Regions from separate parts of the Halobacillus sp. B23F22_5 genome, predicted to be linked through region 2. Evidence: riboswitches for the same ligand, from Rfam matches in the RefSeq annotation. Region 2 holds a riboswitch; the other holds the start of a gene.
The links. Region 2 has a riboswitch for cyclic di-GMP ahead of ACGTN9_RS02915 (anti-repressor SinI family protein). Riboswitches for the same ligand answer to the same signal wherever they lie in the genome.

Region 1 (16,516 bases), on a different contig from region 2:
GGGGTTCGACATTCCCTATCTGCTGGTTGAGCTGGTCGATTTGAGTAAGCAGTGAATTGGCATCTTTGACTGTTACATCTATTTCGTTTTCTAAATCCTTTTGAATACCTTCTAAGGAGCGAGACAAATAATTGAAAGTTTCCGTGACGGCTATCCCGCGCTGGCGTACGACAGATCTTGCCCCCGCATCTTCCGGGTTGGTCGCTAAGTCTTGTAATGATTGCCAAAAACGGTCCATCGTTTTAGAAAGCCCCTGTTCACTCGGCTCATTCATGACTTCTTCCATCTTGCTAATAGAGTCAGCCTTTGACTCCCAGTATCCAGCCTTATTTGCCTCTCCTCGAAACTGAATATCTAAAAATTGTTCACGCACACGCTCGATGGAGCCCGCCTGCACACCGCTTCCAACTTGTCCCGGGATTTCCGGACGGTTTCTCGAAGCTGGCGGATATGGCGCAGTCTGTTCAAAGTTGACTCGCTGGCGTGTGTAGCCAGGTGTATTAGCATTTGCAATGTTGTGCCCGGTCGTATGTAAAGCGGACTGCTGGGTGAACAATCCGCGTTTAGCTACCTCTAAGCCATGGAATGTCGACATGTAAAATAGACTCCTCTCTTACGCTTTCGAATCAAAAACAGACCTTTTTTCTTTGGTAGAAACTCCGGTTTGTTTGTTGTAATTCATATTGTTAAGGCTTGGCTGCAGCATATCCAGCGATAAATGAATAAATTGCAGTGATTGCTTCGTCAATTCAGCGTTGAGCTGTTCCTGCTGTTTCAATTCGGAGACAAGAAAGACCAGCTCTTCAAATAACGATTGCAACAAGTTTTTTTCTTTACTGTCCTCCAGAAACCCAAGCAGTTCTGATAAGGTTGGAGCCTCTAATACTATACCTTGCTTGCGACACCAGTCTGTAACAGTATCCATGCGTTCGTTCTCTATTTTAGTAATCGCCTGGATATGTTTCCGCTCTTTGGTCAATAATTGCTGAAGACTCCCTGTCTCCCCTTGTTTTAACAGCTCTGTTTTTTCGCGGGACAAATATAATAGACTTTCATGCAATTGCTTCAACTTTTTCATTTGTTCATTGACTTTAGTGATGGACACCATTGGTCCCCCTTACTTACGGCTGTTCCAGAATTGGATCATTTTTTGTGCAGTTTTCTCCGCGTTTATTTTATATTCACCTTGATCAACCGCTTGTTTGATTTCCGCTACTTTTTTCTCACGTGCTGCATCAGGCCTGGCATTTTCCTGCAGGTTCTTTGCCTGATGGGATATTTCTACCTTATCTTCCTGCTGTAAAGCTTTCTTGATTTCTGTCTGTTTGTTCAACTGCTTTTGATAAGGGTTCAAATTGGTATGATTCGGACCATTGATTTTCATTCCCATTCACCTCACTCATTATTGCTTCCGACACTCATTCTACTCTATTTATCGGTTAATCAAAGCCATTATTTAATATTACTTTTTACCCCTTTTCAAACTGTAATAGGTCCTGGATTCAGGAGGGGATTCCGGAACAGCTTTCTCGTCAGCCCGCTGCCACACCTCATACAACGAGGTTCTGCAGTCTTCACACAGCCTCCCCTGCTGCAAAGGTACCCCACACCTGTCACAGTTATAGTGCAGGTTCGGGAAATGGGCCGTCAGCAATCTTTTTTCTTTCACAAACTGCATGATACGCTCATTTGCTACCCCAGTAGCTTCCACCACTGCCGTCACAGTCGCCTGGCGGTTCTCGCGTTTGCGAATGTAATCATAAACCATTTGAAAGTCTTTTTCTTCTTCCTGGAAACAATCGGAACAAATGGAACGAAACGATTTAACAAAAACCGCTCCGCATCTTGGACAATTCCTCAACTCCCCAGTCATAACACTTTCCCCCCAAAAAATCTTCTACTTATTATATCGTCACCTCCCGTCTAATTGATAACTTTCAACCACTTCTAATTAAAGTCAAGGAGAAAACTTTCGGTGTCCCGTTTGCTTTTAACAATTTAGCTGCATGCCTCAAGGTCATTCCAGTCGTATATATATCATCCACTAAAAGAACAGCCTGGTGGACTGGCTTTGCCAGCAGAAATGGATTGACCGTTTCCATCCGCTCCTGCCGTGATTTTTTCGATTGCTTTTCACCATGAAGGCGGGTCAGTGCCAGTTCCCTGGGAGCCTGAATGAATCCTGCTAACGCGTCTGCCTGGTTGAACCCTCTTTCTTCCATCCTCTCGTCGCTTAACGGGATCGGGACAACAACCACATCTTCTCCCATGAAGTGCTCTTGAAATTCATCTTGAATAGCTTCACGAAACAAATCTGCCAAAATATAATCGCCACGGTACTTCCAACGTGCCATAATATCTTTCATTTGCTCATTATAGTGGAAGATAGAAATGTTTTGATCAAGGACACCGCTCCACATATCGTCTTCCTCCCACCGTGTACAATCAGGACAGAGTCCGGACTTCCCCATGGGACGAGAACAGGATAAACACTTCGCTCCGGTAATTTTTTCCCACTGCACCTCGCAGGCGTTACACACAACATGTTTCTTGGGGAGCGAAAATAGATTGGACCAAGTCACTTGATGTAATATCACACAGGAACAATTCAGGCAACGCACATCACTTCCCCCTTCCTAACCGGTTCATCTTAAGGATGGTTTCCACTGCCTTTACCATGGCATCGGTTTTACCCTGATGAAAAAAGATGACTTCACCGTCGGGGTCTCTCGAGCTTCGCCCTGCCCGCCCCGCTATCTGGATTAAGGCAGCCTGGTCGAATACCACATGGCCACTGTCTAAAACGATGACATCCACAGAGGGAAAAGTAACACCTCGCTCCAATATCGTCGTTGTCACTAACACGTCATATTCGTTTTTGCGGAATTGGTTCACTTTTTCTTGACGATCTGAATCTGACGCATGTACGCAAGTGACTCTCTTGTATTGCTGTGCAAGGATTTTTTCTATCTTTTCAGCATTAGGGATGGTGGGAACAAAGATGAGGAGTTGGCGGTCCGGTCTTTTACGACGCCCCAGCCAGTCCCAAACCTTTGGTGAAAGCATGTCTTTTTTGAGTGATTTTTTAAAGTCGAAGGCAGCAGTAAAGCGGGGAACAGGAAGCGGGTGGCCATGAAAGCGTCGTGGCACAAATATAACTGGTAGTTTCTTTCGGTTGATTTCCCGTTCATGCTTCGGTCGGGGAGTAGCGGTCAAATAGATGAAGGAGGCTTGATCTTTAGCAGCTCTTTCAGTCGCATAAGGCAAAGATGCATCAGCATGATAAGGAAAGGCATCGATCTCATCGATGATCATCACATCAAATGCTCGCCCGTAGCGCAACAGTTGATGGGTTGTCGCAATAATAAACTGGGCATTACCTTGTTTATCGGGGCTGTCCCCATATAGTGCCTGGATCGATACATCGGGAAAGGCAGATACAAAACGGGGAAGCAGCTCTTTAACGACATCCGCGCGGGGAGTCGCCAGGCAGACTCTTTTACCTTGAGAGAATGCAAGACTCAGGCCAGGGAATAGCATTTCTGTTTTTCCAGCACCACAAACAGCCCAGACCAGCAAACGCTGATTTTCTTCTTGTATCGCTTCAATGATACGATCTGCCGCCTGTTGTTGAAAGGTTGTGAGCTCACTGGTCCACTGACAGGCATGAGGGTACCGATCCCAACTCACAGGGCTCCGCCAGGCATATAAATGTTCTTGTTCCGACACACGCCCCATAACGATGCATTTACGGCAATAGACCACATTACCCGGTAGCCTTGCAAATAAATAGCTTTTTTGATTGCCGCACCGGCGGCATCGATGCCCCCATGTGTGCTTTTCAATAGCAGGAATTTCGTCTAGCAAACCTAAGGAAATCAGTTCATTTAATTGTTGTTTGTTTAAAGAGATTTCTGTTTTTAATAGAAGCTTTCCAGTTAAATAGGTGTCAAGAGAAGGGTTAATAAATGAAGGGAGGACTGGTGGCTGTTTAAGAGGTGAGGGAATCCAGGAGAAGTCATTGGAAAAATAATTACGGAAGGCAAGGGTTAGATTATTCAATTCTTCATCGCTCCAATTAGGAAGAGGGAGGGGAAGCTCCCTCCCTTTATTTTTTATACCAGCCGAGTCCCAGTGCACCTTCACCAAGATGAGTTCCGATAACTGGTCCGAAATAGCTGATGGTTACCTCTACATTCGGAAAACGTTCCTCCAATTCGTGTTTGATTAGTTCTGCATCATCCAGGCAATTTGCATGGATAACAGTGGCTTTGATGGCATCTCCACTTGCTGCATCCTCTTCAAACAAGGATAGAATCCGCTTGACCGCTTTTTTTCTTGTCCGGATCTTTTCGAACGGGACAATCTTTGTATCGACAAAATGGAGGACAGGCTTAACCTGCAGCAAACTGCCGACTATTTTCTGTGCTCCTGTAAGGCGCCCGCCTCGATAGAGGTTAGTCAGATCATCGACCATGAAATAAGCACGAATCGTCTGCTTCATTTCCTTAAGGCGTGCCAGAATTTGTTCAGGGGTTGCCCCATTGTCTGCCAGTTCAGCTGCCTCCAGTACATAAAAACCCTGCATCATCGCACTTAATTCGCTATCAAAAGGGTGAACCTCAATCCCTTCTACCATGTCACCGGCAGTAATAGTCCCCTGATAAGTTCCACTTATTCCACTGGAAAGATGGATGGCCACAACTGCATCATATTCCCGGGCAAGCTCTTCCAGCTTCTCTGTCACAAGCCCGACCGATGGCTGGGATGTTTTAGGCAGCTCCTCACTGTTACGCATCATTTCATAAAAATCGCCTGCCTGGATATCGACTTCTTCCCGGTATGATTCCTCATTAATTATCACGTTTAAAGGAACCATATGTATATTATGCTTATTACGTATATCTTCAGGTATGTATGCCGTACTATCAGTCAACACCGCTGTTTTCATCAGGCATCGTACTCCTTGTCATTATTTATAAATCATATCTTCCTTCATTTTACATGAAGGCCGGCCTTTTTTCATCAGCAGGGGTAGCAAATGAAGAAATATTTTAATATAGAGGAAAAAACAAAAGCGCAAGCGCCTTGCTAGTAATGACGTTCGACTAAAACCGGCACGTCCTGTGCCAACGTCGAACTGACCTGCATCCCGCAGGCCTCCGACAAGCTTAAGACAAGCCTCTCCGTAACGTTCTTTGTCACAGAGAGGCTTGACTTAAGACCTCGCGGGGGTAGGCGCTGGAGCTGGATGACACCCACTACTGAAAGTTATCCACAAAAAGAAAATTTTATAATTTCATAGCCAAATAAAAAGACCCCGGACAAGAAGTCCAGGGTCTGACTGAAGTTATAATACTTCTACCCAGCCATTTTTAATAGCGGTAACAACTGCCTGGGTACGATCGTTGACGTTCATTTTTTGCAGGATATTGCTGACATGGTTTTTAACCGTCTTTTCACTGATATAAAGTGATTCAGCTACACCACGATTACTCTTTCCATCTGCCAACAGTTGAAGCACTTCACATTCCCGGCGCGTCAACAAGTGAAGCGGCTTACGGTATTCAATAGTCTGGAAGGATTGGCCGTTTTCTGCTGTTTCAGATAGACGGCGGTATTCGGCAACCAGGTTATGTGTAACTTTCGGATGAAGGTAAGAGCCGCCTTCGCTGACTACCTTTATCGCTTCTATCAATGCATCGGAGTCCATTTCCTTCAATAGGTAACCTTGTGCCCCCGTTTTTAAGGCATGCGTGACGTAATTCTCATCATCGTGAATGGAAAGAACGATTACTTTCAATTCCGGATAGCGGCTGATCAGCTCCGCAGTCGCTTCCACACCGTTCATATTGGGCATATTAATGTCCATAAGTACAACGTCCGGATCATGCTGTTCAACTAAATCTACCGCAGTATCCCCGTCATCCCCTTCTGCCACTACTTCAAAGCTTACTTCAAAATCTAAAATACGCTTTACACCTTCGCGAAAAAGTTTATGGTCATCAATCAATACGATTTTTGTTGTCATCGTCCTTTTCCTCCCCATCTCATAATTTCTGGGTTAACTCCGTGACTTATTTCCCTAATCTCCCCTATAAAAAACTTCAATTTGAAACATCAGCAGATATATAAGTCTATATTCCTATTTGATTACTTATTATAAATGATTTTTTATTTTTTAGGTAGTGTTACCTAAAATTACCTCTCGGTGGGAATTTGGATGATTACTACGGTACCTTGTCCAAGCTTGGAATCGATGGTCAGCTCCCCTTCAAGCATATCAACCCTTTCCCTCATTCCGACAAGGCCGAATGACTTATCCTTTTTTACATTAGTATCAAAACCTTTGCCATTATCTTTTATCACTAAAATGGCTGCTTTCGGCTTTAACTCTACTTTCACCTGGATTTCTGTAGCTTCCGCATGCTTCACGGCATTTTGTACTGCTTCCTGAACCAGACGGAATAATGCAACCTCGTACTTGCTGTCTAGCCGTCTTTCTTTACCCAGATTCGTAAATTGAACTTGCAAATCGTTATTGTATTCTTCTACCGTATTCAAATATTTCTTTAAAGTAGGGATGATTCCAAGATCATCCAACGCCATCGGCCTCAAATCATAAATGATACGGCGGACTTCATACAAAGCAGAGCGTACCATTTGTTTGACACTCTTGATTTCCGCCAAGGCTTCCTCTACACCCCGTTCGCGGAATGTCCGGTCCACAAGGTCGGATCGAATCATGACATTGGCCAGCATTTGAGCCGGACCATCATGAATCTCCCGAGAGAGCTTCCGGCGCTCTTCTTCCTGCGCCTCAATAATCTGCAAGCCAAATTCCTGTTTCTCTTTCGCATCTTCGAGAGCTTCTGATACTTGTCTGAAGTCTTCATTCAAATAATTGAGGACAACAGAAATCTTACTTACCAGCCCCTCAGCCCGCTGGACAGTGGAATCTAAGTTTTTCAGCCTGCGCTCTAAATCGTCACGGCGTTCTCTCAGCTGCTTTTCCTTTTCCCTTTTAACAGAAAGGTCCATTTGCAGTTTATGGGTTTTTTCATATACTTCACGTATTTCCTCTTCAGAATATTGATTGAAATATTTACTTACTTCTGAAAGGCGCATACGGGAGAAACGCACTTGTTGTTCAAGTTTGTCACCTTCATCTATGAGAGAAATGACCTGTCTTTTTGTCTCTTGCAGCTCTTTGTGAAGTTTTTCAAACTCATTGCGGGACTCTTCTCCTATATGAAAAATCTCGTCCTTGCTGTTCGTGACATTTTCAATCATTTCTTCGATGACTTGATCAAGTGCTTTTTCCTCAATTCTTGTCTCTTTCATCATAGGACTCCTCCATCAATATTCACATACTCATTCGAATTTCCTAAGTACTTTTGTGGGGGTGTTGCAATAAAAAATAATTCTTTTTATATTCCAGATAATTATTTGCCGGCATATAGAAACCGCTATATAATTAAGTTCTTAGGAGGTTTTTTATAATATGTTGGAAAGCTATTATACCGTAAAAACAGAGGGTTCAGAAGAAATAACCATCCAAAAGTCACGGTTTATCGGATACATACGTCGTTGTGAAACAGAAGAAGCAGCTCAGGCCTTCATTCAGGAGATAAAGAAAAAACACCACGATGCCAACCATAACTGTTCAGCCTACATGATTGGTGAAAATGACCTGATTCAGAAAGCAAACGATGACGGTGAACCAAGTGGCACTGCTGGAGTACCGATGCTTGAAGTGTTGAAGAAAAAAGGTCTGAAAGACACCGCGGTGGTTGTCACCCGGTACTTCGGAGGCACAAAGCTTGGAGCAGGCGGCCTGATCCGGGCTTATTCCTCTACAACTTCTGCCGCTATCAGGGCAACTGGTATCGTCAAACGTCAATTGATGCAGGAAATGAGAGTTACTGTCGACTATAAATTGCTTGGGAAACTCGAAAACACGCTTCGTAATTCGAATTACTTATTAAAAGAGATTAAATATCTGGAAAATGTGGAATTTATTATATATGTAGAAAGTGGCCAAGAAGACTCCTTCTCTCAATGGATCGTAGATTTGACCAGTGACCAGGCAACAATCGAACAAGGCGAGAGGAGTTATATGGAAAAAGATGTACCTGATGAATAATCACCCTTCCCCCTTCCTTGGCTCACTCCCTAAATGAAAAGCTCTGTTAAATCACACTATTGATTTTGAACTTAAGCTCCCTTTACTTGAAGACACAGTTTCGAGAGAAACTGTGTCCGTTACGGTTGTGAGCGTTTGGAGGTCCGGGAAATCACTCGCTTTCCATGGGCATGTGGTGAGCTTCCTCAGGCTTCGCCTTCCGGGATCTCACCGATCATGTTCATCCCATAGGAGTCTCGCAATTTCCCGGACCTCCTTCCGTTAAGTGAGCAAAACGGAAACTTCGGTATGCCATCCTTCAAGCATAGGGAGAGCTACTCATGAAAATGTGCTTATAACATGCATCATAGGTTTATATGGCTTATGGAAGACATCTTCATTTAAGGCAGGGATTCGTTTCTCTCATCCTTCGGATGGGGTGGTTGGGAAACTGCGAGACTCCCGCGGGAGAAGGAGTTAGGCGAGATCCCACAGGGCGATAGCCCGAGGAAGCTCGCCAGATCCCCCGCAGGAAAGCGAGTAGTTTCCAAGCCACCCCTAACGCTTTTATGGTAAAGAACCTTGAAACTGAGTCTTCCATAATACGGCCTTTTAGTGGAATAAGCCTCTAATGAAAAGTCAACAATTACGTTAAACAGAGCCAAATGAAAAGGAGAATCCCTATCATGAATAGAAAACTGAAAATCAGCCTGCTGGTCGTGTTATTTCTACTGGTAGCAGGAATAGGGACAGCCGGAGGATATGCTTTGTATTTGTCTCACAAAGCACAACAGGCAGTTTCTGACTCACAGCAGGGGCTCGGTCGAGGAGAAAAATCGGCGATGCGGGATTCAGCAGTAAACCCCTTTGATGATAATTTCTCCGTTTTGTTTGTTGGGGTCGACGATAGTGAAGAACGGGAAAAAGAAGGAAAAGCACTATCTGATGCGCTCATCCTTGCCACATTCAACGAAGAAAATAACTCAGTAAAAATGGTTAGCATTCCCCGCGACTCCTACGTTAATATCCCAGAGGTAGGGTATAAAGACAAAATCACCCATGCCCATGCTTTCGGTGGAATTGACGCTACAATCGAAGCAGTTGAGGGCATGTTCCACATCCCAGTTGACTATTATGTCCGTTTGAATTTCAATTCTTTTGTTGAGGTCGTAGATGCTCTTGGCGGAATCGAGTACGATGTACCATTTGAAATTAAAGAACAGAACAGTGATGACCAGCTAGAAGCTATCCACCTGAAGTCTGGACTCCAGGAATTGAACGGAGAAGAAGCCTTAGCTTTAGCACGAACAAGAAAATATGATAGCGACTTAGCAAGAGGGCAAAGACAAATGGAACTTATTCAGGCCATTGTCCAAAAGGCTAAAAAAGCAGAGGCGATAAATGACTACGGCAATCTCATCGACTCAATAAAAGGTAATTTCACGACAAATATGGCCTTTAACGAGTTATTATCTTTTAAGGATTACTTTCTCAATGAAAATGGACTGCAATACGATGAGATGCAACTAGAAGGAAAAGGTATTTGGATCAATAATGGCTGGTACTATGAGGTTAAAGAAACCCGTTTAGTTACAATCCGGGAGAATTTGAAGAATCACTTGGATATTGAAATGAATCACAACTACGATAGCGAGTTTACAGCAGAAGAAACTACACCTTATCATTAAAACATTTTTACAATTAAACTTGTCTTATTATTAGACAAAATATTTCCCTGGAAATGGGCAATAAATAAGACATACTGTCAAAATTGAAAGAAACAGCACTCGCCAATAATGAGTGCTGTTTTAGTTTTTATCAGATTGGCCAAAACCAACCTTTATAACCCTGCATGGTATTTGCGTGCATAGCATAAAACACTTAGAATGGGGAAATGCTACTTTTTTAGGAGGAGTTATTAACATATGAATAAAATGAGAGAAAGACGGACTCTTGAACGTTCCCTAAAACCTCATTGGGTTTGGGCCATTGCCTTTGGTTCAGCTATAGGCTGGGGTGCATTTGTCCTGCCGACGGATTGGATATCCCAGGCTGGACCTATGGGAGTTGTCATAGGAATCCTGCTCGGCGCAATTTTAATGATGGTAATAGGGGTGAGTTACGGTTTTCTTATTGAAAAATTTCCTGTCACCGGTGGGGAATTCGCCTATGCATATATCGGATTCGGTCGAACGAGTGCATTCATCGCAGGATGGTTTCTTACATTAGGTTATATGTGCGTTGTTGCTTTGAACGCATCTGCATTAGCATTATTAAGTAAATTTTTGTTTCCTGGAATTGTAAATCGAGGCTACTTATATACGGTGGCCGGCTACGAAGTGTACATTGTACAAATTTTAGTAGCCAGTGTCGCTTTGATAGCTTTCGCTTTCTTGAACATTAAGGGAGCCAGTTTTTCTGGTCGCTCCCAATTCATTTTCAGTATGGTCTTAGTAGGTGGTATTGTCTTGCTTGGTATCGGTGCGATAGTAAGTAGCGGACCAAGTCTTACTAATACGCTTCCAGCTTTCGAACCAAGCCAGTCAGCCATTGCTTCTATTCTTACAATCCTTGCACTGGCACCATTCGCTTATGTCGGTTTCGATAATATTCCTCAAGCAGCCGAAGAATTCAAATTTGAATCTAAAAAAGCTTTCGGATTAATTATCTGGTCGTTATTGGCTGCAGGGCTTGCCTATGCCGCAATGATTTTAATTACCGCCAGTACAATGCCGTGGCAAGAACTTCTTGTGCAAACAGAAAACTCTGTATGGGGTACCGGAGATGCTATTGAAAGTTATATGGGCAGAATAGGCGTCTTTATTATCGCCATCGCTGTTTCAATGGGGATATTCACTGGATTGAACGGCTTCTACATTTCTTCCAGTCGTTTAACATTCGCTATGGGAAGAGCTCGGATTCTTCCTAATATGTTCCGGACACTTCATTCGGAGCATAATACTCCATATGTGGGAATCCTGTTTACCATGGTTGTGTGCCTAATCGCTCCGTGGTTCGGACGTGAAGCCTTGCTTTGGGTAGTTGATATGTCATCTACCGGAGTAGCCATCGCTTACTTTTTCACCACCGCAACAGCTTATAAGTATTTTCGTTGGTCAGACAACCAGTCTGCTAACGGAAAGATTGCAGCTACGGCTTCACCTGTAAAGAAGCTGCTTTCCCTGGTAGGAATGGTCAGTTCGCTGTCCTTTTTAGGCCTATTATTACTACCATTCTCACCGGCGGCTCTAGGAAAAGAATCTTATATTGCTCTTGGGGTATGGGTGTTAATCGGTGTCATCTTTTATCTGACGAATATAGGTCGACAAAAGAAAATCGGAGAACAAGAATTGAATTACCTTATTTTGGGAAAAGAAAAAATATAAGCATAAACACAAATCGAGCAGGGATATTTACCTGCTCGATTTTTCATTTCTCAAACCTTCTGCATTTTTGTTTACTTGTCCCAGCTTCCAAGCTGTTAAGTCTTCGAGTGGTACTCCAAGTGTATCTGCAAACTTTTTCATGATAATTAATGAAGGATTTTTTTGGATTCCTCTTTCAATATTACTGATATAAGATTTAGAAACTCCAGAGCGACTTGCTAATACACTCAGTGACATTCCCCGCTCTTCGCGTAACTCTCTTATTCGCTCTCCAATCATAATGATCCCTCACCTCTCCTTCTTTTGTTCTTTAAAAAGAACTAAAAATTAAAAAATAAAGAAATATATACGTTCATTATAACGAATTACACTATAAGTATAATTAAAAAATTATGAAATGGAAAAGTCCATATTAATTTTAATCGTTTATTTACTCTTTAAATACTCTTTTATACGTCTCTTTACTGCTATTTTCTAACTAATTCAAAACAAGCGTTCCGCAAGATGCAGAACGCTTGTTTTTACACAAAGTTCTTTTTTTCTAATAAATCATAAAACGTTTCTCGGTCTCGATTATCTAATGCTTGATCAATCATTCTGTTAAAGTTAAGCTGCTCTAATTGTTCAAATAGGCCTTCTAATGCTTCATCATTTTCATTTTGTTTATCAACAGATTGAGACTTCTCTTTTAAGTAAGGATCTACAATGGAGTTTAAATGGGTAAGGAAGTCAGGTAATTGCAGCAGGTCGGTGACAGCCACATAGATCATCTTCTTACCACGCTGAAATACAAAAATATCGAAAACATTGTGCACCTTTTGTTTTTTGCGATCAATAATTATTTCTTTAGCCTCTAACGGAACGAAGTGGTAAAGCTCTTCATCTACATATAGAGAAAAATACTGGTAGGCCAGAACAACACGGACAAAGCGTTCATCCTCTTTGACATAATAGGGCTTCAACATTTTAATCGATAACATATCTGACCACCCTCTCATTTAATCTGAATATTCAGTATTTTATATATATTATGACGCATTCTGCGGGATATGAAAAGGAAAGATAACTGGAAAATAAAAAAACAAGCTATGTTAGTACCTTACACACATAGCCTGTCCTGTTATTTTTTATTTTGCTGTTTTAACTTCCATTCATTGAATTCCAAGAATTCACGAAATTGTTCCTTTGTTATACCTGAGTCCATTGCAGTCTGAACCAGTTCAAGCCAATCATCATCTAAGGATGAAGTCTCCTTGGATTCCTTACCTTCTATCAATTGATTGACGGAAACACCTAAAACTCTGCCGACTTTTTCTAAAAATTGAATAGATGGATTCGTTTGACGGCTCCGCTCAATTGAACTTAAATATGACTTTGCTACTCCTGCTTTTTCTGCAAGTTCCGACATCGACAGACCTTTTGATTTACGTAATTCTTTAATACGTTCCCCAATCAAGCTTCTCACCTACTTTCACTGCGATTATACCACAGCGGAAATAAGCGCTTCTACATCATTTCAGAAAAATCGTACTAATTGGCTTATCCTGTGACTTTTTACACGCAGCTTTCAAAAAGAGTTCAACTTCCGCTTTCGTTAATCCTAAAGCCCGGGCTTGCTCCATCAGCAACAACCATTCCACATCCAACCGACCGTTTAGCTGATTCTTTTTCATGAATGATCCCTCCATCACTCATCACCCAAGGCAACCCGGCGGTCATAGCCCCTAAATATGTAATTGTTTGTATGTGATGGCCTTAGACCCGTGGCTTTGCGTCCTTATCTTTAGATAAGTTTGCCTTTTCAGAAGCGATTTTTTTAAACATTCTGATATTTCATATTGTACTATAGTCCAGCAGGTTTTTCTAGTAAAATATAATCATATCATTGGGTAATAGTAACTATTTTTTATTTTTCATCAGGAAACATATTAAACAAATAAACGTTTTCCGTTTCTTCCGAAGAAAGTTGATAGGATTCTATATCTACATTTTCAAAATGTGTTCCATTCTCTTGAACAAAACTGATAGTGGTAATGAGAGTATCTTCGTCATTTGGAGGGGAGGGGTCAGGGTTAACAATTTCAATTACCCATTCATAGTCAAACCGTTCAATACATGCTTGTTGGAAAGCGATAGGCTGTTCATCAAAATAAATTTCTTTTATTTTACAGATGTTTCTTTTATGTTGTTGCATTTTTGCCCCTTCTTTCCGATAGTGGGAGATAGTATTATATTCCCTTCCTGGTTATAAAAAAACTTAATTAATAAAAAGGGACAAAGCCCACCTGAATACGGAAGGCTTGCCCCTGCTCTTATTATTTTGGTAAATATTTTTCTACGGCTTCTTTCAATCTTACGAGCCTTTGCTTACTTTCTTCCTTACTGGATGATTTTACTCCATAATAAAATTTGATCTTAGGTTCCGTGCCTGATGGACGTAAACAGAACCAGCAATCGTCCTCCAATACAAATTTCAGCACATTGGCGGCCGGAAGTGTAATTTCTTCTTGTTCTCCAGTATCAAGCTTTTGTCGGCGGGATTTGGCATAATCTTCAACGGCAAGGACCTTTAAGCCACCCGCTTCTGTCAGCTTTTCTTCACGGAAAGTATCCATGATTACCTGGATTTTTTCGGCTCCTTGCTTGCCATCAAGTTTGATAGATTGCAAATCTTCCATGTAGTAACCATGGCGTTGATAGAGAGTATCCAAAGCCTGAAGCAGGGTTTTCCCTTTTGTCTTCCAAAACAGCGCCAATTCTGTGGCAAGGACAGCTGCCTGGACGGCATCCTTATCGCGGGCAAAATCCTTGGCAAGGAAGCCATAGCTTTCCTCGTAACCGAATAAAAACTCATGTTCACCTGTACGTTCGTATTCACGGATTTTTTCCCCAATGAACTTGAAACCTGTCAGAGTATCCAACGTTTCAATATTATAGTAAGAAGCGATAGCCCGACCGAATTCAGAAGTGACAATCGTCTTGATCATAATGCCATTATCAGGAAGATCGAGGTGCTGGGATAACAGGTAGTCCAGCATCAAAGCTCCAAGCTGATTGCCCGTTAATACCTGGTATTCACCATTATCATCCGGGACAGCCACTCCTAGCCGATCAGCATCCGGATCTGTTCCGATTAATATATCGGCTCCAACTTCTTTCCCTTGTGCAATAGCCATTTCGAATGCCTGGTGTTCTTCCGGATTCGGAGAAGCAACTGTAGAAAATTCCGGATCGGCTTCGGCCTGCTCGGCGACGACATGGATGTTTTTAAAGCCGGCTTGTTCCAACCCTTTTCTGACCAATACATTAGCTGTGCCATGCAATGGGGTGAAAACTACCTGGAAATCGTCACCTGCATCATGGGTAATATGCGGATTCAGGTTGACGCTTCGAAGCTCCTTCAAATAAGCCTCATCTACTTTTTCATCAATCCATTCCAGCAAGCCCTCGGCTTCCAGTTTCGCCTGGTCAGCCGCTTCTACTTCCAATTCATTATCTATTTGATTGACCATCTCAATTACGGCCCCTGCTTCAGCAGGCGGCAACTGACCGCCATCCTCATTATAAACCTTGAAGCCATTATATTCAGGCGGGTTATGGCTGGCTGTAATGACAATGCCGCCGGCCGTATAGAGATAACGGACAGCATAGGACAATACAGGGGTTGGACGGAGGGAAGTAAACACATATGTTTTGATACCATGATTCCCCAGTACCTTAGCGGTTTCTACGGCAAATTCCTGTGACATATGACGGTTGTCATAGGCAATAACAATACCATTCTGCTTCCACGCTTCGCCACGCTTTTCTATGTATCTCGCAAGTCCTTCCGCAGCCCTGCGGATGGTATAGATGTTCATACGGTTGGTTCCAGGTCCCAGTTTTCCTCGCATACCACCTGTACCGAATTCTAAGTTCTTGTAAAAAGCATCTTCTAAGGATTGTTCATCCGATTGAATTTCTGTAAGTTTATCGCGTAATTCTTTTTCTAACAGGTCAAAATCATTCCATCGTTGATAAGAAGTCTGCCAGGTCATAGGATCATCCTTTTTGTTAGAATAATATACTCTTGCTCATTATATCAGACACACAACAATTTTTTATGACATTTAATGTCGAATTGTACTAAAAATTATAGCTTATTCTGACGAAAAGACAAGAAATCCCCAAGGCCGTTGAACGTCCCCAGGGAATTTTTTATTTATTCGACCATGAAACGACCATTTTCGCTTTCCCTTCGATTTCAAACGGATCCATTGTCGTGGGGAGGATGAAATGGCTGCCTTTTTTAATCGCATGTCGCTGATCACCGATTTTGACCATCCCTTTTCCTTCAATTACGCTGACAAGGATATATTGATCAAATCGAAATTCCGGGGACCGGCCATCCAGTTCCCACAGCACGACACCAAAATAATCTGCTTCGACTAAGCTTTCTTCTTTAAGCCCTTTATCTTTGCGCGACTTACGTTCTAGTTCTGGATCTTGATGAGGAACGGTGGTCACTTCCAATGATTCTTTGAGATGAAGGTCTCGTTTTTTTCCATCATCACCTGCACGGTCATAATCATAGACACGGTAAGTGATGTCCGAACTCTGCTGGGTTTCAAGAATTTGTACGCCTGCTCCGATTGCATGAATGGTACCACTAGGAACATAGAAGAAATCCCCTGGATGAACTTTGACTCTGCGCAACAGCTGATCCCATTCCCCGTGTTCCACCATAGACTCTAACTCTTCCTGGGATGTCGCATGATGACCAAATACGATTTCAGCGCCTTCCTCGCAATCGATGACATACCAGCATTCCGTTTTTCCATATGCTTCATCTTCTTTATCTTGCGCATAAGTATCGTCAGGATGGACTTGTACAGATAAATCTTTTTTAGCATCGAGAATTTTAACTAATAGGGGAAATTCATTCCCCTCCTGGTTACCGAACAACTCCCGGTGCTCATTCCAGGCTTCTGTCAATGTCTTTCCTTCCAAGGGCCCGTTCATTATC
Region 2 (16,516 bases):
CGTTCGAGGCATTCGAGCTCGTGTATGCCATGCAGGGGTCGCAAGGGGAGCCGTACCATTCAACCGACACACTGGCAATCTATTTCTATCGTCTTGCGTTCGGCGGGTCATCCGGCGGCGGATCGTCTGCGATTGGGTTAGGGTCGGCATTGGCAGTCGTGTTGTTCCTATTTATATCGGTTTTCACAGCAATCTTGCTTTATTTCATGAGGAAAAAAGAAGTAGAAATGTAGGAGGGGATGAACATGAAACAAAACATCTGGACCAGGCCGCTGTATTACGTCATTGCTTTTGTAGTCGCATCCATCAGTTTGTATCCGATATTCCTGATGATCATGTCCTCCTTCAAGCCAAGCAACGAAATTTTCATGAATCCGTTGTCCCTTCCGAAAAGTTTCAGTTTGGAACCTTACCGGAACCTGCTTGAGCAAGTGCCGTTCATGACATACTTCTATAATAGCGTCGTCGTAAGTGTAACGGCGGTGCTGTTGATATTAATTTGCGGCTCGCTTGCGGCTTTCTATATCGCCCGGTATACCTTCTGGTGGAATAACGCGCTGTTTTTCTTTTTCCTGATGGGGATGATGATTCCGATCAAGTTAGGAATCGTGCCCTTATTCATTTTGATGAAAGACCTTGGACTGACCAACTCGTTATGGTCATTGATCTTCATCTACACGGCCACCGGAATTCCATTATCGATACTGATTTTGACAGGTTTTTTCCGGACAATGCCGATCGAGCTGGAAGAAGCGGCCCGGATCGATGGCGCGACCGATCTCCGGATTTTATGGAATGTCCTCTTGCCATTGATGCGTCCGGCGCTTGGAACGGTCATGATCATCAACTTCATTCAGGCGTGGAACGATTTCTTTTTCCCGCTCATCTTCATCTCGAATGAAATGAAAAAGACGATTCCAGTCGGGATGCTGTCGTTGTTCGGTGAGTATTCTGCCGATTGGGGAGCGTTATTCGCAGGACTGACATTATCTTCGCTGCCGATGATGATTCTTTTCTTCATCGCTTCAAAACAGTTCATGGAAGGACTGACTGCCGGTGCCATCAAATAACAGATACTTTATCGGAATTGATGGCGGAGGCACGAAAACAGAGCTTGTCATCGGTGATGAGACCGGAAATGTGATGTTGTCGAAAACAGGAGCGTCCACGAACTTGAAGTCACGAAAGGAAACCCAGGTGAGAAATACTGTCCACCAGTTGCTTAAGGACGCTATTGCCACTACCCCGGAGCATATTTTCGTAGCGGCAGCTGGCGGCGACCGCAGGGAAGATAAGCATCGCTGGAAGTCATGGATAAGTGACATTGTTGGTGCTGACTGCGCTATTACCGTAGAAAATGATGCGATTGCCGCACTGGCTGGCACGACTTTTTCTAAACAAGGGACTGTACTGATTGCCGGAACCGGTTCAATCATCTATTCGTTTCAGCCCGGAGCTGATCCGATACGTACCGGGGGGTGGGGCTACCTGCTTGGCGATGAAGGAAGCGGGTTTGATATCGGCAGGCGCGGACTGCAGGCAGTCATGCAAGCGTATGATGGCAGGCAGGGAGCAACCGCATTGACGGATCGTTTATTGAAGCGATTTGGTTTAAAAAGCCCGGAAGAATTGATTACGTTCATTTACGAACATGAATATCCGAGGCAGGTGATCGCCTCAACAGCAAATGAAGTGATAGCGGCCGTATCGGAGGGCGATACGGTTGCAGAGAGCATCGTGGAAACTGCGATAGAAGAGCTGTTACAGTTGATCGAAGCACATAGGAAAAAAGCAAACGCTGTATCACCAATCGTTCTGGCGGGCGGAATTTTTCAATCCCGATACTTTACGGAATTATTCCGACACAAAAGCGATATACGTTTCAATCCCAAGGTTGAATTTTTACAAGCGGAAATGCCGCCGGCCGTTGGTGCGTACTGCTGTGCCTTACTTGAAGCAGGTATATCGGTGACCGATACAGCGATAACCACCATGAAAGAGTCATATAAGCAAGTCCAATCAAAAACAGAGAAATTGGGGGCTGAATGAATGGGTGACACAAAAGAAAGAACGTTAACCGAGTCAAGACACAGCAAGTCCCACCAACTGGATGAATTATCGACCATGGAAATCATCAGGCTGATGAACGAGGAAGACCGCACCGTTCCTGCTGCGATTGAAAAAAGCCTCCCGCAGATCGAAGCAGCGATTGATGTCATTGTCGCCGCATTGAATCAAGGGGGCCGGTTACTATACATAGGGGCTGGAACAAGTGGCAGGCTGGGTGTGCTTGACGCTTCCGAATGTCCCCCGACATTCGGGGTTCCGGAAACCCTGGTCCAGGGTATCATCGCTGGTGGAGATAATGCGTTGAGGCATGCGATCGAAAATGCGGAAGATGATTGGGACGAAGGTGAAAGAGCGATCCAGGAAGCGGCTGGTCCAAAAGATGTCGTGGTAGGTATTGCTTCAAGCGGGCGTACGCCTTATGTATTGGGTGCCGTCGACGCAGCCAAGCGCCTTGGAGCAAAAACAGTCGGACTGACCTGCAATGATAACACGCCATTGACGTCAGCAGTCGACTACCCAATTGAAGCATTAGTCGGGCCAGAGGTGTTGACCGGATCGACCAGGCTGAAAGCCGGTTCTGCCCAGAAGATGGTCCTGAATATGCTCTCGACCGCCTCCATGGTCAAAACCGGAAAAGTCTATAAAAATTTAATGGTGAATGTCCAGGCGACCAACGAAAAACTGAAACATCGCTCGGTATCCATCATCCAGGAGCTGACCGGCGCCTCTGAATCAGACGCACGCGAGGCGAGTGTCAAGGCAGAAGGAGATGCACGAATCGCCATCCTGATGCTAATGTTCCAAATCGAAGCGGATAAAGCTCGAACTATTCTAAAAGAAGAAAATGAACACTTTTCAGCGGCAGTCAAACGATTGAAAGATCAATAAGGGTGGCAGATGTGGAAATAACCTAATTCCTTCTTTCAATAACATGGATGATTAAAAAAATTGAAAAAACAACAACACAAAAACGTCCAGGGTTTCCTCCCTGGACGTTTATTTATTTCGCCTTTCTTTCTTATAGGTAACGCAATAAGCCTTTTAATGAGTCTAAATACTCAAAAACAACCCCTTAAACCCTATTAAATTTCCATTTTTTATCATTCGACAAAACTAGAACTGATTGCCTGACAATATTCTACAAACATTAACAAGCATTCTATAGTATATTCTACTTAATAAATAAGACAGATTCTTCAGAAAACGGCAAACTTGTTGAAAAATGAGGGCGCAAAGTCGCAGGCCTAAGGGATACGTTTTTTAAAAGGAAATGCTACTATGGCGGCTGGACTACCTGGAAGACTATTAATTGGAGGATCCTAAATCGATGACAATTTCAAAACAGTCGAAAACAGAAGGATTGGACACAGAGTGGGTGGAATTGATGAAAGAGGCAAGAGAGTTAGGAATGAGCAAGGATGATATCAGGGCATTTTTTTCCTTGATAAAAAGAGATAAGCAGAAGTCGTTGCACAGGTAAAGGCTCGTGGCGTGCCTAAGAGAACACTCTCCTTTCTTTTTATGATATAATTTTCTCCGAAAGAAGGTGAGTGGGCATGATTGGCGAAAGGATCCAGACGATTCGTAAACAGCGTGGACTATCATTGACAGAATTGGCGGAACGGGCAGACGTTGCAAAATCATACTTGAGCTCAATCGAACGGAACTTGCAATCGAACCCTTCTATTCAATTCCTGGAGAAAATTTCTTCCGAGCTCGATGTTTCGATCCATTACATAATTCACGGCGACCAGGAAGAGCAGTATTTAGACAATGACTGGATGGAACTCGTAAAGGAAGCGATGGAGTCAGGTGTCACGAAAGAGCAATTCAAAGAGTACCTCGAGTTCAATAAATGGAAAAGGACACAAAACTAATAAAACCCTTGCAAAAGACGGGTAAGACCCGGCTTTTGCAAGGGTTATTTTTTTGAAAAACTAGTTTTTCTCAGTAGCGTGGCCGCCGAATTCATGACGAAGAGCGGATACCACTTTTCCTGTGAACGTATCGGTTTCCTGGGATCGATAGCGCATCATCAGTGCTAGGGCTATTACTGGAGCCGGAGTCTCGAAATCAAGCGCTGTTTCCACCGTCCACTTTCCTTCTCCGGAAGAGTTCATGACTCCCTTTATTTCATCCAGGTTAGCATCTTTACGGAAAGCATCCTGCATCAGTTCCATCAGCCAGCTGCGGATGACGGAACCGTGGTTCCAAACTTTAGCAACCTCTTCGTAATCATAGTCGAAAGGACTTTTTTCCAGCAGCTCGAACCCTTCACCAATAGCAGCCATCATGCCGTATTCAATGCCATTGTGAACCATTTTCAAAAAGTGGCCGCTGCCGCCTTTTCCAGTGTATAGGTAGCCATCTTCGACAGATAAATCATGGAACAATGGCTCGATGGTACCAAAAGTTTCTTTGTCACCGCCAATCATAAAGCAGGCTCCATGACGAGCACCTGAAATTCCGCCGCTCGTTCCGACATCGAAAAACTGAATACCTTTCGCGCTAAGCTTCTCATGATTGGCGAGCGTTTTTTTATAATTTGAGTTGCCGCCATCAATCAGGATGTCTCCCTCAGTTAACAAAGGTGACAATTCTTCGATCACCTGGTCGGTGATTTCCCCGGCAGGTACCATCATCCAGATGACACGTGGGGTATCGAGCTGATCAACAAGCTCCTGATAGGATGCAGCACCGCTGCCGCCTTCTTTTTTAAAGCTTTCGACAGACTCTTCATTTACATCATAAGCAACAACTTCATGATTTTTCTCTAACATTTGGGCTCCAATGTTAAAGCCCATCTTTCCTAAACCGATTAAACCTGCTTTCATATGGCAAACCTCATTTCTATAATTTTTATACGAAAATACTTAACACAAGTGCAACACCAAATCCTGTAAGGCCAATCAATGTTTCCATCACTGTCCAGGATTTCAGTGTTTGGGTCTCAGTCAGGCCGAAGTAACGGTTGACTAGCCAGAACCCTGAATCATTGACATGGGAAACGACCGTGGCACCGGAAGCAATGGCGATCACTAACAGACCAAGCATTGGTTCACTGACCTGGAACGAATCGAGCAGCGGGGAAACTAGTCCGGCTGCAGTAATCATCGACACCGTCGCGGATCCCTGGGCAATTCGAACGATTGTCGCAGTGATGAAAGCGAAAATGATGAGTGGCATTTGTACATCTTTCATCAAGTTAGCGAGTATGTCTCCAATACCAGAGGTGATCAGCATTTCGCCAAAGACACCACCGGCGCCGGTAACCAGGATAATGATACCGGCTGGTTCCAATGCTTTTGTGGTGATCTGCTGGATTTCTTCTTTTTTATAACCACGTTTGTAACCGAAGACATAAAAGGTCAGCAGTGCTGCAACCGTCAGTGCAACAAATGGGTGACCAATGAATGTCAGAATGCTTTGCAGCTGGCTGTCTTCCGCGAGTACCAGACTGGCAGTCGTATTGAGCAGAATCAATACCAGCGGCAGGGTTATAATGCCGACGACACTTTTGAAGCTGGGAAGGTCACGATCGTACTCTGTTTCTCTGATTTGTTCCATCATATATTCTGGCACACCGATATGGATTTTTTTAGCGATATACTTACCGAAGATCGGACCAGCAATGATCATCGACGGAATACCAGCCATGAAACCGAATAGAATCACCCAGCCAAGATCAGCGCCAAGCAGGGATGCAACCGAAATTGGTCCTGGTGTCGGCGGGATGAAGCTGTGGGTAACGGCAAGACCGGCTAATAGCGGGATACCAAAATATAACAGCGATTTCTTCGTTCTCTGTTGCAGGCTGTACAGGATTGGAGCAAGGATGACCAGTGCAACATCAAAAAATACCGGAATGGAGACGATGAATCCTGTCAGGCCGAGCGCCCAGCTGATGTTCTTTTCACCGAATTTATCCATGAGCGTCAAGGCTAGCCGTTCGGCACCGCCGGATACCCGAAGCATTTCTCCGAACATGGCGCCAAGTCCGATGATAACGGCGATAAACCCTAGCGTCCCGCCCATTCCTTTTTCTATCGTACCGATGATATCCTGCAACGGCATACCGACAACAAGTCCAATGATAATACTGACGAGCAGGAGCGCGATGAACGCCTGCAGTTTCGTACGCATAACCAAAAATAATAGCAATAAGACACCGAGGACGGCGGTAATAATCAGTCCTGCAGTTGAATACATTACAAAAATCCCCTTTCTAGTCTAACTTAGTTGATAGTTTCTGATCCCCGTGACCGTGCTTTCGCTGAAAGTCAGAAATCGCTTTGAACTCATGGCCCATTTGGCGGGCAAGCCGCAAAAATATCGGCTTCAGGTCACGGTAGACATGAATATTTTCTTCAATCGGGCTGTGCTTCACTTTCGTATGGATAACTTGTTTGACGCTGGAAATGTCATCAACCATCCGAAGGGCTTTCATCGCTAACCAGGCAGCGCCGAGACACGAGCTCTGGTGACTCTCCGGAATGACGATGTCGGCTTCAAAAATATCAGCCATCATCTGCCTCCATAATTCCGAACGGGCGAAACCTCCTCCAGCACGGAATTCCTTCGGCTCAACACCTGCTTCAATAAGGGCTATCACCACCGAATACATTTGGAACATCACGCCTTCCAGTACGCTTCGTACCATATGGTTTCGGCCGTGATTCAATGTCAGGCCGAAGAACATGCCCTTCGTATCAGCATCCCAGAATGGGGCGCGTTCACCAGTCAGATAAGGGAGAAACAACAGACCATCAGCGCCAGGCCGGATCTTTTCGGCTCGTCTGGTGAGCTCCTTGTACACCTCCCCATCATTAATATCAGGGTAGAGCTCATCACGAGCCCATCGGAAAGCAATTCCGCCATTATTGATCGGACCGCCGATTACCCATTGTTCATCGGTTAGTGCGTAGCAGAAAATCCTGCCTTTTGGGTCAACGGTGGGGCGATCTACCACAGTGCGGATGGCGCCGCTCGTTCCGATTGAGCAGGCGACAATCCCTGGATCGATGGCCCCCACGCCAATATTGGCCAGGACGCCGTCGCTGGCTCCAATTACTACTGGTGTGCCAGTCGGGAGGTGAAGGCGGTCTGCCAATTCATCATCCATTCCATTAATGATTTGTGTCGTAGGTCCCGGCTTGGATAGTTGTTGTTCTGAAATCCCGGCCAGTTCCAATGCTTCCTGATCCCATTCCAGATTTTCCAAGTGGAAAAGTCCAGTTGCTGAAGCAATCGAATAATCAATAATAAATCGGTGAAACCAGCGGTAGATGATATATTCTTTGATTGAAATCCATTTATCCGCCTGGGCAAAAATTCCCGGTTCACGCTTTTGGAACCATAACAGCTTTGTGAGTGGTGACATAGGGTGGATCGGCGTTCCGGTTCTGAGATAAATTTCATGACCGCCATTTGCTTTTAAGGCTTCTGCCTCTTCCACTGATCGCTGATCCGCCCAAGTGATGACATTGGTCAGAAGCCTGCCGTTTTCATCCAGGGCAAGCAGGCTGTGCATGGCGGCACTAAAGCTGATGCCTGCAATGGCAGCACCCCTTCCAGTGGCTTTTTTTGCTGCCTCCTGGAGTGTATATGTCACTGCCTGATAGATCTCTTCCGGATTCTGCTCTTTATGGGTCGGAACAGGAGAGTAAAGCGGGTAACCTTTTTCCACTTCGGCCCAGATCTGTCCCGCAGTATCGTATGCGAGCGTTTTCGTACTGGTGGTGCCGATATCTATAGCAAGTACGACAGATGTTTTCATCCATTTCCCTCCAAACTATGAAGCGTTTTCAGATTAAAATATAACAATGAAAATTATTTTCTTTGGTTACGATTATACAATAAATTTTTTTCGATACAACCCATTATTGTGAAAAAATATTTCATCAGATTGCTTTTCATTAAATTATAAATCGTTTAAACTGATTACATGTCTTGAAGAAAAGGGGGAATGCATTGTGGCTGAAGCGCCTTCGCACGTAATGCAACGAATTCGATCGTCCTATCAGCAATTCAGTGAAAAAGAAAAGCAGATTGCTGATTACATCATTTCCCAGCCGGAAAAAATTGTCCATTCATCAATCAACCAGGTCGCGGATGACTTGAAAGTAGCTGATGCAACTGTATTCCGCTTCTGTAAGCGGCTCAGTTTCAAAGGGTATCAGGCATTGAAAATCGCACTGGCCTCCGAGCTGGTCAGCCCGATCAAAGACATCCATGAAGAAATTGATGAGAACGACTCCGAAATGGAAGTTATGAAAAAAGTTTTCCAGGCAAACATTAATGCCATTGAATATACGAGAGAAATACAAAATGAAAAAAATTTTCAACAGGCCCTTGCCTATATTCTTGGCGCCAGACAAATTCATTTTTATGGCAATGGGGGATCTGGGGTGGCAGCACAGGATGGGCAGCATAAATTTATGCGCAGCGGTTTACCGAGCCATGCCTATACCGATACCCATGTCCAGCTGATGGCGGCATCCCAGCTGGCAGAGGAGGACGTGGCATTATGCATATCCCATACCGGTGCAAACAAGGATTTGCTTGAAGTTATCGAGGTTGCCAGAAACAATGGTGCCAAAACGATTGGAATTACTAATTATGCCAAATCACCATTCAGCAAGGCAGTCGATGTCTGTCTGTATACCGTGGCTCCTGAGACCGGCTATCGTTCCGAAGCACTATCTTCAAGGCTGGCTGAACTATCCATCCTCGATGCACTGTATGTCAATTATAGTGTCAAAAGGAAAGACCAATCTCAGCAAGCATTGGCGAAAATGCGGAAAGCAATTGCGAGGAAACGAGTGTAGAAAGGTTTTGAAATAGGGTAAGGAATCCAGAGCAAATCAGGAATTACCATCGAAGTTTTTTCAAAGAACATTCCTATATAAACGCGAAGAGAGCATCCAACTTCAACTGGTACAAAAAGAGAAAGGAACATTTAAATATGGAAATACAATTCTCACATAATAATAGAAAAGGAACCATTCCATGGCAGTTTTTCTTCAGGTAGTCTTTCCGGTACTGCTCATCTTTGCGGCCGGTTATGTCATTCAGCTGGTAGCCCGTCTTGATATCAAGTCGCTCGCGACCATAACGCTATACATCATGCTGCCGAACCTTGTATTCAACACCTTTTATGAAGCTGAACTCAATCAGGAATACGTTATGATGGTCATTTTTGCTGCTATTTTGCTTGCTGCAATAATAGTTATCAACAAATTGGCCGCTAAACTCAGAAACTACGACCAGGCGACTGAAAGCGGCATGATTTTATCTACTGCATTCATGAATTCCGGAAACTATGGGACACCGATCATCCTGTTCGCTTTTGGAAAAGAAGGCTTCATGTATGCCGTTTCGTTTATGGTTCTGCAGGCGATTATTATGAACTTTTTTGGCGTTTATTACGCAGCAAGAGGAAGTGCCGGCATTAAGCTGGCGTTCCAATCAGTACTGAAAATGCCGCCGACCTATGCAGTGATTGTAGCTTTAATTATGAATCTAGGTTCGATTCCGGTACCGGAGAGTCTGATGTCAGTCATCACCCTGGTCGGAGATGCCACAATACCTACGATGATGATCACCTTAGGCATGCAGCTTGCAGAAATAACGGTCAAAAATATGAACTGGATAAAAATCAGCTATGCTGCTTCCATCCGGCTGCTGGCATCTCCATTAATTGCTTATGTGTTGACGCTGATGCTGCCGATGGATCCGATGATGGCTAAAGTATTGATTGTAGCCGCGGCTTGTCCATCAGCCGCTACGACAACAATGTATGCACTCCAGTTCGACGCTAAGCCCGGGCTTGTATCAAGTATCACCCTGGTAACTACTTTACTTAGTCTCATTACCATTCCCATCTTACTGATACTTTTAGGTGTTTGAGCTCACACCCCGGTGCTCTCCATATTCAGGAGGGTGCTGGGGTATTTTTATGTCATATTTTGTAATGTTATGTGCTATAATAGTTTGTTAAGATAGATCTAGACTGAGAGATTAGCAGAAGAGGGGAAAACGCTGTGAATATCGGAAACCGGGTCCAATATATGATGCATAGCCATAATTTACAAAATCCAACAGGAAAAAATGGACCAATTCTCCCGGAGGAATGGACAGTTATACAGGAGGGCCGTCTTCCGCTGAGTGAGGAACAGGCCAATTACCTTGCCCGTTTTTGGAAGGTACCACAGGCATACCTGATGAAACCTTACCAGATTGATATACAGATACATCGACTACTCCAGGACCTTCAACATGAGCTTCTGATTAAACATGACCCAGACGAATCAATAATCGCCCGGTTAGCTGAACCGATGTCGATTCCATCTATCACTCAGGAAATCATCTTCTACTTACTAAAATCAGTGTATCATTATAAATATAAACAATTTGAGCAAGTCAAACAGATTGAACATGAATACTTAGCATTCATGTTGCCAGACCATAACATTTTGAAGGAGTCTGTGGTATTCCAAAGGGCTCTTTTTTATTTCTATGGCTTTAAATATTTCTATGAAGGCAAACGGGAAGAATCCTTCTCCTATTTTGACAGATTGCTGGAGAAGACGGCAGATCGTGATGAAATCGTTGCTATCATTCAGAATCTTTCCTTGATTTTAAAAGAAAATGGAGAGTATGACCGAGTCATTCATTATATGAAGCGTCTGAAGCGCTATAGCGAGGAAGAGCAAGATGGACAAGTATTGGCGATCGCACTTAATTACATCGGTGCTATGTATATTGAGAAAAAGGCATATCGCCAGGCGATACACTATTTTGAACAAATGAAGCAGCTGGATTTATCGCCACGCCTCACAGCCAGGCTGTATCATAATCTGGGTGTGCTTTATTTCAAATTGGACAATTTCAAACAAGCGATTGAGATGTACGAAACCGGAAAAGAAGTGAAAGAAGATTACGGCATCAACGATGGTTTATTCCTTTCCTATCACGCACTCTTCAAAGCGTATCATTTTAATAATGACCAAAGGAATGCAGCACGATATTTAGAAAAAGCACAGACCCATGCGCAAGACGAAAGCGAAGAAACATTACTTATATTAGCGAAGGCACAGACATTGGAAACAGAAGCGCCTGAACAGGCACTAATATGGTACGAGAAAGCGCTTGATTATTACGAACGCCATCACATCAAGGCTAAGCTTGAGACCATTTATCCAGCATTTGCAGAATTGGCTGCACAACTGGGACAATATAAGAAAGCAAATGATTCTCAAGCTAAGCTGGAACAGCTGCACAATGAAAACAGCGATGCGAAACAAGCATAGAGGACGGGTACACATGAATATTGGAAATCGATTGAATTACTTACAAAAAATAAAAAGTTTCATAGCACCTGATTTTCAGCATGGCCCGATTGTAGAGAAAGAGTGGGATGCCATTTTACAATGCCAGCTGCCATTAACCGAGGAACAGGCAGCATACCTCGCTGAGCATTGGGAGCTTCCAGTTAATTACCTTATGGATTATGGTACAACAGACATAGTAATCCACCGGGAGCTACAGCGCTTACAGCATGAACTATTGACTAATGATGATAAAGCGAAACAAACCCTCGTACAGCTTGGCAGGACATATGCTATTTCATCCATTATGCAGGAAACCATCTTCAAACTGCTGCAAGCGGTTAATTATTATAAAATGAACAAACCAGAAGAAGCTGAAGAAATCGAGACAGGTTATTTATCTTTTATGCTGACGGGTTTTAATGTATTAAAAGAAACCGGAGTATTCCAGAAAGCGCTCTTCTATTACTATGGGTTTAAATATTATTATGAAGGTAAGAAGGAAGAATCGTTCTCTTATTTTGAAAGACTTCTGGAAAAGACACAGGACCCGGAAGAAGTCATATCGCTTATGCAAAATCTCGCTTTGATAGCGAAAGAAAACAAGGAATACGACCGCGCTATCAATTATATGAATCGATTAGAAGCTTTCAGTTTAGAACATGAATCTAACCAAGGGCTTGCCGTAGCTCGGAACTATCTCGGTGTACTTTACTTGCTGAAGAAGAACTATCCGACTGCTATTCATTATTTTGAAAAAATGAAAACGCTCGAATTAAAGCCATTAATGCGCTCCAGAATGTATCATAATCTTGGGGTACTGTATGGAAAACAACAATGTTATATTGAAGCCATCAAGATGTTTAGCGAATCGAAAAAAATCAAAGAAACCAACCAGATGGCTGAGGATCTGTTCTTATCCTACCATGCTCTTGCAAGGAATTATTTCTTAATCGGGAAGCCTGCTGAGGCTGACCATTACTTAACTTTGGCTCAGCAAACCGCTGCCAATGAAGATGAACAATCGTTGGCAAAGATGGCTGAAGCGGAAATGATTGAGTCGAGCAACCCGGAAGCAGCCCTCCATTTATATGTGCAGGCGGTCAACTATTATGAAAAGGTACAATTCATTAGCGAGTTGGACGACTTATATCCAGCGTTGATCCGTTTATATGAACAAGTCGGCGATAAATCGATGGTTTCAGAGTTTAGTCAGCGCTATAAATCGTTACATGAGAAAAAGGATGAAACAAAACAAGCCTAGAGGACGGGTACACATGAATATTGGAAATCGACTGAATTATTTGATGAAAGCGCATAAACGCCCAGCACCCGACTTTTCAGATGGGCAGATCATGGAAGTCGAATGGGAGCAGATACTCTCCGGGCGCTTACCGCTGACACAAAGTCAGGCTGCATATTTAGCAGACGTATGGCAGATACCTGTAGCCTATTTAGTGGATTATAATGAAAAAGATCTTACTGCGTTTCGTAAACTGCGGTCACTTCAGCATGAGCTGTTAACCAACAAGGAGCAAGCAGCAGAAACCATTCAATCGCTTGATGAACCATGGGCTATGTCATCGCTGACTCAGGAAGTGATCTTTCATTTATTGAAATCCATTTATCTCTATAAAAATAATCATATAGCGGAAGCCAAACAAATTGAAGCGGACTATTTGGCGTATATGCTGCCCGACCATAATGTTTTAATAGAGTCGTCAGCCTTTCAAAAAGCGCTATTTTATTACTACGGAGTCAAATATTTTTATGAAGGAAAGAAGGAAGACTCGTTTGCTTATTTTGAACGGCTTTTGGAAAAGACAAGTGATGTGGATGAAGTAGTGTCGATTATGCAGAACCTGGCTTTAATTACAATGAACAATCATGATTATGACCATGCAATTGCTTATATGAAGCGATTGTATGAATTCAGTTTAGCTCAAAAAAACAACCGAGGACTTACAATCGCTTTGAATTATCTAGGGGTCTTACACATGCTTAAAGAATCCTATCCAACGGCCATCCATTATTTCGAGAAAATGCGGAAGCTTGATTTGGATCCGGTGACAGAATCACGGATGGAGCATAATCTGGGTGTCCTTTACTACAAGATGAAAAAATATCAAAAAGCACTAGAGAAATATCGGGTAGCGCTACAGTTGACTGAAGACCATGAGTTGGAGGAAGGGCTATTCATAGAATTGCACGCTATAGCTAAAGTGAACTACTTCCTTGAGAATAAAGAGGCAGCTGATGACTACCTGGAAAAGGCAAAGAAAGCAGCCGCAAATGAAGAAGAAAAAACACTGGCAACATTACTTCAGGCTGAAATGCTGGCAAGTGAAAATATCAGCAGAGCCATCCATCTCTACGAAGAAGTGATTGCTTATTACGAAGTACAGCAGAATAAACGCAAATTGGAAGAAATTTATCCAGCCGTTGCTGAGTTATATAGTGAAAAAGCGAAGCAGCTGAAGCAGAAACATGAGCAGCTACACGCTGATGAAACAGATTCTGATTCTAAAGAAGCGTAAACCTGTAAGCATGGGCTTGCAGGTTTTTTTCTTCATGAAAGGAGTTTTCAGCATGAAATATTGGATTTTTCCGATCCTGTGGATGGCGGTTATTTTTTATTCTTCCTCCCAGCCATATCAAGAGCAGGATATCAAACCTTTTTTATCTGGCAAGCTTGACCTTACATTCCTGGTACCAATACTAGAACCGATCCACTTCATCTATCACCATTCGGAAGTGAGCATCGATGCATTAGGGACAGAAGGATTAGTCGAATTCTTTATCCGAAAAGGCGCTCATGTAACTGTTTTTCTTATACTCACATTACTGATTTATTACGCACTAACCAAAACGAGCCAGTTAAGTGTGAGTGTGCGTCTGGCAGCCGCCTGGGTTATGACAGTCATATATGCCATCACAGATGAATGGCACCAGGGGTTGACGCCTAACCGCACGCCATATTTCGGGGATGTCATCCTGGATGTGACAGGGGCGATAATTGCTGTAGCTATTCTGTTTTTACTGTCGAGAAAGAAGAATCCGGGAAAATAATATTGTCTTATTTAAACTATTTCCCGGGAAATTACCCGCATTTGTCGAAAACTTTTTAGAATAATCAGTTACCAGCTACAAGAACTGACAAACTTCTTGATTCCCCTGTGCTAACATTGATGTTAATCAACAACTGACATCCAATGCGGGAGGGCGTATGATGAATTTAAAATCGAGGATTGATTATTTATGTCATATCAATGCTATTACGGTTGAGCAGCTGGACATCCCTATGGAAGAATTGGAAATGCTCGAGAAGGGGCTCATCCAATTGCCACCCTCAAGCACGAGATATCTTAGTGGATATTTTGACAGACCTGTTTCATACTTTGAAAATCACAATATAACGGATCAAGGACTTCATAACTTATTACAAAGCCTTCAGTTAGCATTATTTACAGGCGAACATAATAAAGCAGAGGAAATCATCTCTAAAATTGAATTGTACCAGCCTATCTCTTCCCTCCACCAGGAGATGATTTATCATCTACTCTTAGCCATTTTCCATTATCAAAAGCAAATGCTTGATCATGTTCGTTGGATTGAAGAAAACTATTTAAGTTATTTTTTGGACAAGTCGAATGCCTTTATCAAACTTAATAAAACATTTGATAAAGCGTTATTCCATTATTTGTCAATTAAGTATTACTGTCAGGGACAATATGAAGAGAGTGATCGTTACTTTGAGGAATTATTCGAGCTCAGTCAACAACAGGAAAAGGATACATTGACAGTTAATTGGTCTGCCTCTTTACGAATGGATCGGAAACCTCTATATAGCTGAATTTGAAGTGAAATAACAGAGGGTTTGCTGAATGAAAGCAAATCCTCTGTTATTTTTTTGTAGAAATAATTCATATTTACGCAAACGGTCGGAAAAATAAGTTTGATGTCGTATCGATATGTAAATATATGTAGTAGAAACCAAGACAGCTTACCTTGCATAGGTATAAATAAAAGGGAAGAGGAGTAAATATCATGAAGGAAGACATAAATTTAAGCGAAGTTTTACAAAATATAATAAAACAGAGTGAAGCAGCAGAGATTGAAACCACCGAACAAGCGATTGAAGAATTGATTCAGCAGCTTGGATAATGTAAATATTTCGTAAACGGGGACCTTCAATTTTACTACTCACTTTAAGAATGCGGAAGATTAAGGTAAAATGAAAGAGGTTTGACTGAATTATAATTTTAACAACAAAGTGGGGTCCCCCTATGTTTGATATCAGCAACTTACTTATTGGTTTAGTGATCGCTTTTGTGACAAGCTTTTTGTTGACCTTTCCGGTCCGTAAAATCGCCAAAAAGTTGAAAGTGATGGATTACCCGGAATTAAGAAAAATACATACAACCGTTACCCCTAGGATGGGTGGGATGGCAATATTCGCCGGTGTAGTTGCCGGCTTGTTATATTTACAACCGAACATAGAACATTTTTGGGCGATTTGCCTTGGGGCTACAGTTATTATGCTGACAGGGTTACTGGATGATCGTTATCAAATACGGCCGCTAATCAAATTGACGGGTCAAATCATAGCAGCTGTGCTATTAATCAGTTCCGGACTTATCATCGAAAACCTGACCATTCCATTGATCGGAATGATTCCTTTAAATGATTTTGCCGGAGTGATACTGACGTTCTTTTGGATCATCGGAGTAACGAACGCCATCAATTTAATTGATGGACTGGACGGCCTGGCTACAGGTGTTACAACGATAGCTTTGACAAGTATTATGGTAATGGCGTTTATTGATCATCATGCAGCTGCTGTAATGATTTGTGTAGCAATCATCGGGAGTAACTTAGGCTTCTTACCCCATAACTTTTATCCAGCAAAAATTTACATGGGCGATACAGGATCGCTCTTTTTAGGATATTCCGTTGCTGTTATTTCCGTATTGGGGTTGATGAAAAGTATTACATTTTTTAGCTTCATTATTCCGATATTAGTACTAGCTATACCCATTTTTGATACGCTATTTTCCATTCTAAGAAGGATTAGGAATAAGCAAAGCATTATGTCACCGGACAGTCAGCATATCCAT

Region 1: another riboswitch for cyclic di-GMP. It lies ahead of sinI (DNA-binding anti-repressor SinI); the one in region 2 lies ahead of ACGTN9_RS02915 (anti-repressor SinI family protein).

What each region holds. Positions count from the first base shown of each region.
Region 1 is NZ_JBIEKI010000003.1:96,276-112,791, forward strand. It holds gene flgK (flagellar hook-associated protein FlgK) at 1-595, opposite strand, end outside; gene ACGTN9_RS05910 (flagellar protein FlgN) at 614-1,105, opposite strand; gene flgM (flagellar biosynthesis anti-sigma factor FlgM) at 1,118-1,384, opposite strand; gene ACGTN9_RS05920 (TIGR03826 family flagellar region protein) at 1,463-1,873, opposite strand; gene ACGTN9_RS05925 (ComF family protein) at 1,938-2,420, opposite strand; gene ACGTN9_RS05930 (ATP-dependent helicase ComFA) at 2,623-3,690, opposite strand; partial or broken gene ACGTN9_RS05935 (hypothetical protein) at 3,766-4,146, opposite strand; gene ACGTN9_RS05940 (DegV family protein) at 4,109-4,951, opposite strand; gene ACGTN9_RS05945 (response regulator) at 5,351-6,031, opposite strand; gene ACGTN9_RS05950 (sensor histidine kinase) at 6,202-7,344, opposite strand; gene ACGTN9_RS05955 (YigZ family protein) at 7,505-8,146, shown strand; gene ACGTN9_RS05960 (LCP family protein) at 8,812-9,813, shown strand; gene ACGTN9_RS05965 (APC family permease) at 10,060-11,511, shown strand; gene ACGTN9_RS05970 (helix-turn-helix domain-containing protein) at 11,539-11,790, opposite strand; gene ACGTN9_RS05975 (IDEAL domain-containing protein) at 12,033-12,491, opposite strand; gene ACGTN9_RS05980 (helix-turn-helix domain-containing protein) at 12,632-12,967, opposite strand; gene sinI (DNA-binding anti-repressor SinI) at 13,023-13,184, opposite strand; cyclic di-GMP riboswitch class I at 13,211-13,319, opposite strand; gene ACGTN9_RS05990 (hypothetical protein) at 13,418-13,705, opposite strand; gene ACGTN9_RS05995 (phospho-sugar mutase) at 13,827-15,548, opposite strand; gene manA (mannose-6-phosphate isomerase, class I) at 15,709-16,516, opposite strand, start outside.
Region 2 is NZ_JBIEKI010000001.1:605,167-621,682, forward strand. It holds gene ACGTN9_RS02895 (carbohydrate ABC transporter permease) at 1-233, shown strand, start outside; gene ACGTN9_RS02900 (carbohydrate ABC transporter permease) at 246-1,070, shown strand; gene ACGTN9_RS02905 (N-acetylglucosamine kinase) at 1,057-2,049, shown strand; gene murQ (N-acetylmuramic acid 6-phosphate etherase) at 2,050-2,958, shown strand; cyclic di-GMP riboswitch class I at 3,266-3,368, shown strand; gene ACGTN9_RS02915 (anti-repressor SinI family protein) at 3,398-3,550, shown strand; gene ACGTN9_RS02920 (helix-turn-helix domain-containing protein) at 3,627-3,947, shown strand; gene gnd (phosphogluconate dehydrogenase (NAD(+)-dependent, decarboxylating)) at 4,008-4,904, opposite strand; gene ACGTN9_RS02930 (GntP family permease) at 4,930-6,279, opposite strand; gene gntK (gluconokinase) at 6,296-7,846, opposite strand; gene ACGTN9_RS02940 (MurR/RpiR family transcriptional regulator) at 8,043-8,897, shown strand; gene ACGTN9_RS02945 (AEC family transporter) at 9,079-9,978, shown strand; gene ACGTN9_RS02950 (tetratricopeptide repeat protein) at 10,113-11,381, shown strand; gene ACGTN9_RS02955 (tetratricopeptide repeat protein) at 11,395-12,663, shown strand; gene ACGTN9_RS02960 (tetratricopeptide repeat protein) at 12,677-13,936, shown strand; gene ACGTN9_RS02965 (VanZ family protein) at 13,989-14,468, shown strand; gene ACGTN9_RS02970 (hypothetical protein) at 14,629-15,252, shown strand; gene ACGTN9_RS02975 (glycosyltransferase family 4 protein) at 15,686-16,516, shown strand, end outside.